One region of the Flexivirga sp. G2 genome, then DNA from elsewhere that is predicted to be linked to it. Evidence: riboswitches for the same ligand, from Rfam matches in the RefSeq annotation. Region 1 holds a riboswitch; each other region holds the start of a gene.

Region 1 (3,463 bases):
GCGGAAGCACGGGCTCGATGCGGTGCTGCCGCAGCAGGCCGGCCGCGCCCGACCGGGGCTGCGCGGCACCGTGGTGCGCAGCAAGCACCACCTGACACTCCTGGCGGAGCACCGTGCGGGGATCTTCGCGAGCAGTCCCGACATACGCGTCCGGACCGCGGTGGGCGACTACCGGCTGCGAGCCGTGCACACGCCGGCGCCGCTGCCGGACATCGTCTCGGACTGGCGGACCGCGCTGCGATCACTCGCGCACTGGCGCGACGGACTGCCGGTGGGCCGGCCGTTGGTGATGGCCGGGGACTTCAACGCGTCGCCGTCGATGCCCGCGTTCCGCGATCTCGCCGACGGACTCACCGACAGCAGCCGGGCGACCGGCGCGGGCTGGACCCGAACCTGGCCGCACGACGCGTGGCTGCCGCCCTTCGTGCAACTGGACCACGTGTTGACCCGTGGCTTCGGTGTCGTGGCTGACGGCACCGTCGACATCGCCGGCACAGATCACCGCGGCTACTGGGCGCGATTGCGCCTGGAACCGGTCACCAACTCGATCACCAGGGGAGCGGCTCACTGAGGTCGCGCGGATCCGCCGGTGCCGACCAGCCCTCGTCGGTGTGCACGTAGGACAGGGCCGGGCCGTGCTCGACCAGGCGGCGTACCGCGGCGACCAGCCGGTCGACGTGCTCACCGTTCGTGGCCAGCCCGAGACTCGCCCGTATGGCGCACGCGCCCTCACCGACGACGGCGTCGCACAAGAGATGGGCGCAGAACCGGCCGTCGCGCACCGCGATGGCCTCCTCGTCGGCCAGCACCTGCGAGACCAGGGACGGGTCGTAGTCCTCGACGGTGAACGTCACGACGCCGACGTTCGGTCGCTCGCCGAGCACCTCGATGACGCGAACTCCGTCGATCGCGGCGAGTCCGGCACGGAGCCGACCATGTAGTTGCGCCTCGTGCGCAACGATCGTCGCGCGGTTCGCCTCCAACGTGGCGCAGGCGGCGGCGATCGCGACGGCTCCGACGGCGTTCGGCGTGCCGCCCTCGTGGCGGGCCGGACCCGTCTGCCATTGCGTCTGGTCGTGCGACACGCGCGCCGTCGCACCGCCGGCCGGGAGGTACGGGTCGGCGGCATCGAGCCAGTCGCTGCGGCCGGCGAGCACGCCCGCGCCATACGGGGCATAGAGCTTGTGGCCGGAGAAGGCGACCCAGTCGACCCCGAGCTCGTCGAGGTCGATTCGCACGTGCGGTGCGTACTGTGCTGCGTCGAGAACGGTGCGGGCGCCGAACTCCCTTGCCACTGCGACGAGTTCGGCGATCGGCCAGATCTCACCGGTTACGTTGCAGGCGCCGGTGAGCACCACGAGTCGCTCGCCCACGGGAGACTGCTCGAGCGCTTCGCGCAGCAGTTGTATGGCGTGCTGCGTGCCCGACGGAACGGGCAGGCGGGTGGTGCGGTCCTGCTCCCACGGCAGCAGCGCGGCGTGGTGCGCCGACTCCCAGGCGAAGACCCGGGTGTCCTGCGGCAGACAGTGCGCGAGCAGTCGCAACGCGTCGGTGGTGTTGCGAGTGAAGACGACCTCGTCGCCGGAGCGGGCCCCGACGAAGGCGGCGACCTGAGCGCGTGCCGCCTCGAACCAGCCGGTGGTGACCCGGCTCGCGTAGCCGGCGCCGCGGTGCACCGAGCCGTAGCGGCGCTGCACCTGCTCGGCTGCCTCGGCGACGGCGACCAACGCCGGTGTCGTCGCGCCGTGATCGAAGTTGGCGTAGTCGGTGACCGTGCGATGGACCGTCGGCACGCCGAGGTCGGCAGAGACGGTGGTGGGCAGGCCGTTCGCGGTGGCGCGGCTGGAGCGGGTGCCCACGGCGGGCACACCCAACTGCCGACCGGCCTCGTGCTGTGCGGTGGTGTCCTGCTCGGGGTCGATGCTGATGATGCTCAACGGCTGCTCCTTGGCCGATCAGGGATCGACGAGGGCAGTTGCAGAGCCGATCCGCGCTTGCCGACGTGTTGTCACGTCGGCCCGGTCGTCACCCGGAGCACCCCACCGCGGTGGAGGGTTGCCGCTCAGCTAGCCGGGGCTTGACGCTGAGACTCATGACCTGGCATCAAATGTAGCGGTCGGCCCCGCGGCGGCGTCAAACCCGTCCCGCGGAGTGGGAACGGGTGACGCGCCTCCGACGCTGCGCGCGGCGTGTTTCCCATGGGGCTGGTGGGGTTGTCGCGTACGGTGTTTTCGTGGCTACCCGTCCGTCCTCGTCGACAACGACCGCGCGCGCGACCCGGAGCAAATCCGGGTCCAGCGCGGCCGGCTCGCGCTCCCGTCCCGCGTCGGGACGCACCTCGACCCGCCCGCCCGCCAAGAAGGCGACCGGGGCGAAGGCCCGATCCGGTGGCAAGCCGGCCGGGGGCGGACTGCCGTTCCCGCTGCGCGCGGCACGCGGCACCTGGATGGGTGTTGCGCACGTCGCCGGGGGAGCCGCACGCCGGGTGGGTCACTCCGCTCGCGATCTCGAGCCGGAACTCCGTCGCGACGGTCTCGGCTTCGCGCTGATCGCGGCGGCCATCGTCGTCGCCGCGCGCGAGTGGTGGGGTCTGACCGGTATGGCGGGCGACGTCATACACGCGATCGTGGCGGGCACCTTCGGTCTCGGCGCGCTCGTGCTCCCACTGGTCCTGGTGCTGATCGGTGTGCACCTGATGCGTTCGCCGCGCGGCGACCAGGGCACCAACCGGGTGATGGTCGGACTCGCACTGTTCGCGATCGCCGTCTGCGGTGTCACGAGCATTGCCAAGGACATCCCGCAGCCGAGCGAGACCGACGCGCTGCGCGGCGCCGGCGGCATCATCGGCTTCCTCGCCAGCAGCCCGTTGGTGGCCGCCGTGCACACGGCGGGCGGCATGGCGCTGCTGCTCATCCTGGGCGTCTTCAGCATCCTGGTCATGACCGCGACGCCGGTGACGATGATCCCGGAGCGCCTCGCGATGCTGCGTGCCCGGCTCTTCGAGCACCACGGCCCGTATGTCGATGACGACGAGGCCGTCGATGCCGTCGCGCAGGACCTGCACGGCGACCAGATCGACGGCGGCAAGCGCAAGCGCCGCCGCAAGGCCAAGGGCGACGAGAACAACGTCGGACTGGACGGCGACGAGCCGTTCGAGCAGGCCGCCACCGTCGCGCCGCGGCGGACCAAGGGTGGCCGGGTCCTGCGGCCCGGCGAGAAGGACCCCGGCCAGGACGTCTACGACGTCGACGGCGCGGACCCGGCATCGCGGGAGCCGAAGAAGACAACGCCCGCCGCGGACACGCAGGCCGTGCCGCTGCCCGGCACCACCGGCAACCCGCCGGAGTCGATCAGCACGACGCCCGCCCTGCAGGCTCCGCCGACGACCCCGCTGCCGCAACGCGTCGAGCAACTCCAGTTGGCCGGCGACGTCACCTACACACTGCCCGGCAACGACCTTCTC
Region 2 (3,463 bases), 120 kb from region 1:
AGTGCAGGGTGAGCGCCTCGACGAACTTCTTGCCGGCCTCGATGCCGCCCTTGATCTCGAAGGACAGCACCGCACCGGAGCCCAGCGGCGTGTACTTCTGGGCGAGCGCATTGTAAGGGCTGTCCGGCAAGGAGGCCCAGACCACCGACTCGACCTGCTCCTGCTGCGTGAGCCACTCGGCGACCTTGCGAGCGTTGGAGATGTGCCGCTCGATCCGCAGGCTGAGGGTCTCCAGACCCTGTGCGATGAGGAAGGCGTTGAACGGCGACACGGCCGAGCCGAGGTCGCGCAGCAACTGCACCCGAGCCTTCAGGATGAAGGCAAGGTTGGCGCCGAGCTCACTGCCCACACCGAGATCCCGTGCGTAGACCAGACCGTGGTAGGCCTCTTCCGGCGTGTTGAAACCGGGGAACTTCTCCGGCTCCTTGCCGAAGTCGAAGTTGCCGCTGTCCACGATGACGCCGGCGATCGAAGTGCCGTGTCCGCCAAGGTATTTGGTCGCCGAGTGGATGACGATGTCTGCGCCGTGCTCGATCGGGCGCAGCACGTACGGCGTTGCGACGGTGTTGTCGACGACGAGCGGGACGCCGTGGTTGTGCGCGATGCCCGCGACCGTCGCGATGTCGAGGATCTCCTGCTTGGGGTTGGCGATGGTCTCGGCGAACACCAGCTTGGTGTTCGGCCGGATCGCGGCCTCCCAGCTGGCCGGGTCGCTGGTGTCCTCGACGAAGGTGGTCTGGATGCCGAGCTTGGGCAGCGTGTGCTTCAGCAGGTTGAACGTGCCGCCATACAGGCTCGGGCTGGCGACGATGTGGTCGCCGGCCTCGGCGATGTTGAGGAACGTCAACGTCTCCGCCGCCTGCCCGGAGGCGACGAGCAGGGCGCCGACGCCGCCTTCCAGGTCGGCGATGCGCTTCTCGACGACGTCGGTCGTCGGGTTCATCAGTCGGGTGTAGATGTTCCCGAATTCCTTGAGCCCGAACAGGTTTGCGGCGTGATCGGTGTCGTTGAACTGATAGGACGTGGTCTGGTAGATCGGCAACGCCAGCGCACCGGTCGCCGGGTCGGCGGTCTGCCCGGCGTGGATCTGCCGCGTCTCGAAGGACCAGTTGGGGGTGTCGTCGCTCATGCTGAGATGACCTTCCGTGCTCGACTATCGCCGAGAACGGATGGCACCGCCCTCGGCGGCGGACCCACGTTCGTGATGCCCGCGCTTGCCACTCGGCGATCTGCACCGGTGGCCCGGTCCTCACCCGGGGCACCCCACCGCGAGAGGAGGGTTGCCGGTCAGCGAGCCGGGGCTGTGACGCTGACACTCATGACCTGGTCGCGATGCTAGCGCGGTCCAGGTGTCGATACATAACCGTCTCTACCTTTGGACGCCTCAGAATGTTATGTATGGCGTGAGCCGCGCGCGCCGAGCCGACGCCCTGGGAGGGACAGAATGGCGCCATGACGCACGTGCCGGCCACGATCGAAACACTCGCGAGCATCGACGCGGACGACCTGAGCGCGATCACGGCCCTGCTCGACACACTGGTCCGCGGCGACGCCGCGCTCGGCTGGACGAGGCCGCCCCCAGAGCAGGAGGTGGGCGACCTGTTGCGCTCGCTCGTCGCAGCGGGCCCGGCGAACGCCCGCGTCCTGGTGGCGCGCAGTCGCGAGACAGACACTCACGGCAGACATATCGCCGGATTCGGCTACTGGCGACGCTACGCACGCCCCACCCTGCGCGCCAACGCCGACCTCGAACGCCTCGCAGTAGCAACCGAATTCGCCGGCCTCGGCATCGGCCGCGCGTTGCTGCGCGAGTTGATCCGCACCGCACGGGAGGCAGGCTGCGAGCAACTCACCATCGACTTCCGCGGCGACAACACCCGCGCCGAAGGACTCTACCTGTCCGAAGGGTTCACCGAGTACGGCCGTCTGCCGGGTTTCGTCGCACCGGACCCTGACCGTCGATTCGACAAGGTCTTCCAGGTGCTCGACCTGCGGCGCTGACCGTCATACGAACGATGCGGCGGTGTTGACCTGCGATGCCATTCGACCTAGGTTGCTAGCATGCCAGCAACCTCCCAGCCGGAACCGAAGACGCAGTTCAACGTCTACCTGCCGGCGGACCTGATCCGCGAGGTCAAGCATCGCGCCATCGACGACAGCCTCAGCCTGTCCGCACTCGTCGAGCGGGCGTTGCGCGACTACCTGGCCGAAGGAGCCACCCGATGAGCCTGACCGTGCAACCGATCCGCTTCACCGACAACGTCGAGGCGATGAGCCGACTGCTGGTCGCACTCGGCCTGGCGGTCAGCATCACGAGCGACAAGGGCGGTTGGGTCGTGCTCGCCGGCCGCACCGGATCGGTCGCCCTGCACTCGGCATCGGGCGCGACCAGTGGCGCGCGCCAGGGACAGACCTGCCTGGCTTTCGAGACGGACGCCCTGGAGGACCTCGCGCGACGACTCACCGCGAGCGGCTTCGGGAGCGCCGGCCATCTGGAGGAGTCAATGGTCTACGACGAGGCCTACGGCCGCGCGCTCACCATCACGTCCGGCGAGGACGAGCTCACCATCAACGGTCGCTCCGAGGATCTCTACGGCTACACCAGCACCGGCGTCGAGCCCGGGCCGGACGCGGGCGACCTGCGCGTCACACCCATCCGCTTCGTCGACGACCAGGCGTCCGACCGGCGACTGCTGGAGGCGCTCGGTTTCGCCGTGGTCGGCGTGGCCGGGCCCGACTTCACCCAACTCACCCTGCCCGACCCGGGCGGCGCCGTCGGACTCCATCACGTCTACACCGACGAACTTCCCATCGTGCCAGGCCCTTTCGCCATACAACTGACGTTCGAGACGACGACTCCACTGCCCGAGATCGTCGAGCGCGCGACGACCGCCGGTGCGCAGGCGACCCTGAACGAGTCCGAGTTCGGTGACTTCGCCACGATCACGGACGTCGACGGTCAGGAGATCCAGGTACACGCTTGCTCAGCGTGACGTCCTCGCGCTGATAGCCGAGGGCGTCATACAGATGGAGGGCGGCGGCATTCGCGGCGCCCGTCGACAAGCGGATGCGTCGCAACCCGCGCTCTGCCGCCCACAGCTCTGCCCGCCGGACCAATCGCGTTCCGACGCCTTGCTTTTCGTGACCCTCTCGCACCACGAGCTCACCGATGTACGCGTCGAGCTCACCGGTCCAGTGCACATTCTCGCCGATCGACACGAAGCCGACGACCTGCGTGGCGTCTGCGGCGACAAACACCATCAGATCCTCGCCCACCGTCTCGAGGTCTCCAACGACCCACGAACGCACCGCTCGCAACACGGAGTCGGACGCTCGCCACGAAGCAACGCCGAGCGCCAGTCGGTCGGCAAGAGCGAGGACCTCGTCCCGATCGCCCGGCGCCATCGGTCGTATGACGAGTGTGCCGTCAGACACGAGGAACTCGACTGATTGCCAAGTAGCC
Region 3 (3,463 bases), 520 kb from region 1:
GGATTCGGCCGTGAGCTGGAACGCCGAGACGACGGCGTCACCACCAGCTGGTGGAAGGAGGAGCGCGGCGAACGCATCTTCGTCGACTTCAACCAGAACAACCGTGACCGCACCATCGCCAGCGCCTGGAGCCTGCGCGCCAGGCCCGGCGCACCGGTCAGCACACCGATGACCTGGAGCCAACTTGCCGAGGTCTCCGACCCACGGGATTTCAACCTGGTGACCGTCCCCGACTTCCTGGCCGACGGCGACGCCTGGGCGGACATGGACGACACCGCGCACTCGCTCGAGCCGTTGCTGCACCTGTGGGAGACGCTGCCCGGTGGCGAACTGAACTTCCCGCCCGACTATCCGAAGATGCCCGGTGAGCCGCCCCGCGTGCAGCCCAGTAAGAAGGTCGCCGAGCACTGGGACGCCGACGGCAACCGCGTGGAGTGATTACGCCGACTTGCGTTCTGCTTCCTTGGCTTCCAGTTCGCGCACCAGCGGGATGACCTGGGTGCCGAACCGCTCGATGTCCTCACGCACGTGCAGGAAGCCGGCGAGGATCAGATCGACGCCGACCTTCTTGTAGTCGACGATGCGCTGTGCGACCTGCTCGGGCGTGCCGATGAGTCCGGTCTTGAAGCCGTCGTTGTACTGCACCAGATCCTTGAAATCCGAGCCGGCCCACATGCCCTTGCCGTCCCGCGTGGCGGAGCCGGCGGTCTGCACGGCCTCCCCGAAGTCACGGACCTTGTCCTCGTCGGCGTTGTCGATGATCTCCTGGACGACGCGGCGGGCCTCTTCCTCGGTGTCGCGCACGACCACGAAGCCGTTCAGTCCGAAGCCGGGTCGCCGGCCGTGCTCACGCCCGTAGGACTCGACTTCCTCGACCTGCTCGGCGATCGCGTCGAGGGAGCCGCCGTTCATGAAGTACCAGTCGGACAGTCGCCCGCCCATCTTCCGTGCGCTCGTGGAGTTGCCGCCCTGGAAGACCTCCGGGGGAGTGCCGGGCTGCGGGCGGAATGTCAGGTCGCGCGTCCGGTAGAAGTCGCCGCGGTAGGTGAACTCGTCCGTGGTCCACGCACCCTTCAGCACCTCGATGAACTCCTCGGAGCGACGGTAGCGCTCCTCGTGATCGAGCCAGAGCTCACCGAGATTGGTGAATTCCTTCTTGAACCAGCCGGACACCACGTTCAGTGCGAAACGGTCATTGCTCCAATCCTGTGCCGTTGCAGCAAGTTTCGCGAGCACGGCTGGCTGCCAGAAGCCGGGGTGCACGGCGGCGATCACCTTCAGCCGCTGCGTGTGTGCCAGCAGCAACTGAGAGAACGACGTCGACTCGTGTTGCGCGTCGGCGCCATACGAAGCGAGGTAGCGGACCTGGGTCAGCGCGTAGGCGAAGCCGAAGCGCTCGGCCGCCTGCGCGGCATCGATGTTGTATGCCGGGCTGTGGTCCGTGCGTTGCGGCACCTTGCTCACCACCAGACCGCCCGACACGTTCGGGACCCAGTACGCAAACTTCAGTTCGGTCATGCCGACTCCTCCTGGAGAACGAGAGTAGGTGTGGGGTTCAGAGTGCGGTAGGAGCCCTGATGATGAACCAGCGGATCGCCTTGTCCTTGTTGCTGATTCGTCACGCGGGCGGTCACCAGGAGGCTGTCGCCGGCATCGACCGTCGCCGCGATGTCGGCGGTCAGACGCGCGCTGAACTCGGTCAGCGACGGCAGGCCGTCCTCGTGCCAGTGCCAGTCGCCGAGGAATCGTGACGTGCGATCACCGGCGAAACGCCGCGCGATGTCGTCCTGGTGGGACGCCAGCAGGTGCAGTGACACCCGCCCGGTCGCCTCGATCGCCGACCGACTCGACGATGACTTGCTCAGATTGAACGACACCAACGGTGGTGCGACGGAGACGGAAACAACTGAGATTGCGGTGAATCCGACCGGCCGACCGCCGTCGGCGGCACAGATCACCCACGTGCTCGATACCGCTTCGCGGAATGCGACCCGCAGGTCGGGGTCGGCAGAATGCCCGGTCATCATGCGCCTCCATCGTTTCTGGCGTGAGCACCTGCCCCGCGGGGGTGGTTGCTGCGGCGTCGTCGAGCCAGATCTCTCGGCCGCTCTGGATGGGTATAACGTGACGTTACCGTAACCATCACACAACGAAGCAACGCGGGTCCGCGCAGTGAGACGTCCGAGTCAGTCGGTGGTGGTCAGCACATCGTTCAGGTCGTAGGCAGGGGCGCGATCGACCTGGGACATCAGGCACGACTCCGGATCCCGGTCCGGTCGCCACCGCAGGAAGCCCACACCGTGCCGAAAGCGCTGTCCCTCCAACTGATCGAACTTCACCTCGACCACCCGCTCCGGTCGCAGCCGCACGAAGGAAACGTCCTTGTTGCCGCTGAACCGGGACCGGTCCGTCTCACCGCGCACCGCGTCACCCTCGTCGTCGCGGACCACCAGCGGCGCGAGTTCGTCGATCAACTCCACCCGCCGCGTGGCCGTGAAAGACACGATGCCGCCGACATTGCGCAGGTTGCCGTGGTCGTCATACAGGCCGAGCAACAGGGAGCCGACTCCGTTGCCGCTCTTGTGGATCCGGTAACCGAGCAGCACTGCGTCGGCGGTCCGTGAATGCTTGATCTTGAGCATGCTGCGCTTACCCGGCTGGTATGGCGACAGCTTCGCCTTAGCGACCACGCCGTCGAGGCCGGCACCCTCGAAACGGTTGAACCAGTCCTGCGCGACCTCCGGATCATCGGTGACCCGTGTCAGGTGGAACGGTGTCCCGACCGAACTCAACGCCGCTTCGAGTGCCGCTCGCCGCTGCGCGAATCCTTGATCGAGCAGCGACTCACCGTCGACGACGAGTGCGTCGAAGAAGATGATCTCCGCCGGTGTCTCCTCGGCGAGCTTGCGGACGCGTGACTCCGCAGGATGAATGCGTTGACTCAGCGCTTCGAAATTGAGCCGTGCCGAACCCTTTTCGCCGGCACGCACCACGACCTCACCGTCCAGCGCGCACTTGTCCGGCAATTGTGCGCGGACCGCCTCCACCAGCTCCGGGAAGTACCGCGTGAGCGGCTTGGAGCCGCGCGAGGCCAACTCGACGTCATCGCCGTCCTTCAACACGATGCACCGGAAGCCGTCCCATTTCGGCTCGTAGAGCATGCCGCCGTCGACGCTGTCCGCAGCCGGAACGGAAGCGGTCGCCTTGGCAAGCATGGGGGTGATCGGGAGCTCGAGCGGCAGGTCCATCCGGCCATTGTGCCTCCCACCTGCGACGATGGAGCAGTGACGAAGGATGTGCTTCGCCGGGCGATCGCGCCGGCCGCGGGTGTGACAACCGGTGTGAGTGCTGCCGTCGGCGGCGGGACGATCGGCGTGTCCACCTACTTCGTGCGGCAGGTCCTCAAGCCGGTGCTGCCGATCGACGACGTTCCGGTGTACGAGGTCGGCCCGGATCACGTGGT

What was found. Region 1 has a riboswitch for S-adenosylmethionine ahead of ACZ50J_RS06980 (aminotransferase class V-fold PLP-dependent enzyme). Riboswitches for the same ligand answer to the same signal wherever they lie in the genome.
Region 2: linked by a shared signal. The riboswitch ahead of ACZ50J_RS07505 (bifunctional o-acetylhomoserine/o-acetylserine sulfhydrylase) and the one ahead of ACZ50J_RS06980 (aminotransferase class V-fold PLP-dependent enzyme) in region 1 are both predicted to bind S-adenosylmethionine.
Region 3: linked by a shared signal. The riboswitch ahead of ACZ50J_RS09275 (flavin reductase family protein) and the one ahead of ACZ50J_RS06980 (aminotransferase class V-fold PLP-dependent enzyme) in region 1 are both predicted to bind S-adenosylmethionine.

What each region holds. Positions count from the first base shown of each region.
Region 1 covers NZ_AP039675.1:1,425,948-1,429,410, forward strand. Annotated here, with positions in the region: gene ACZ50J_RS06975 (endonuclease/exonuclease/phosphatase family protein) at 1-571, shown strand, start outside; gene ACZ50J_RS06980 (aminotransferase class V-fold PLP-dependent enzyme) at 549-1,937, opposite strand; SAM riboswitch class IV at 1,986-2,098, opposite strand; gene ACZ50J_RS06985 (FtsK/SpoIIIE family DNA translocase) at 2,447-3,463, shown strand, end outside.
Region 2 covers NZ_AP039675.1:1,545,978-1,549,440, reverse strand. Annotated here, with positions in the region: gene ACZ50J_RS07505 (bifunctional o-acetylhomoserine/o-acetylserine sulfhydrylase) at 1-1,129, opposite strand, end outside; SAM riboswitch class IV at 1,206-1,324, opposite strand; gene ACZ50J_RS07500 (N-acetyltransferase family protein) at 1,453-2,001, shown strand; gene ACZ50J_RS07495 (ribbon-helix-helix domain-containing protein) at 2,062-2,226, shown strand; gene ACZ50J_RS07490 (hypothetical protein) at 2,223-2,993, shown strand; gene ACZ50J_RS07485 (N-acetyltransferase family protein) at 2,944-3,435, opposite strand; gene ACZ50J_RS07480 (TetR/AcrR family transcriptional regulator) at 3,428-3,463, opposite strand, start outside.
Region 3 covers NZ_AP039675.1:1,950,586-1,954,048, forward strand. Annotated here, with positions in the region: gene ACZ50J_RS09265 (DNA polymerase domain-containing protein) at 1-438, shown strand, start outside; gene sfnG (dimethylsulfone monooxygenase SfnG) at 439-1,518, opposite strand; gene ACZ50J_RS09275 (flavin reductase family protein) at 1,515-2,024, opposite strand; SAM riboswitch class I at 2,031-2,120, opposite strand; gene ACZ50J_RS09280 (ATP-dependent DNA ligase) at 2,187-3,248, opposite strand; gene ACZ50J_RS09285 (alpha/beta hydrolase family protein) at 3,285-3,463, shown strand, end outside.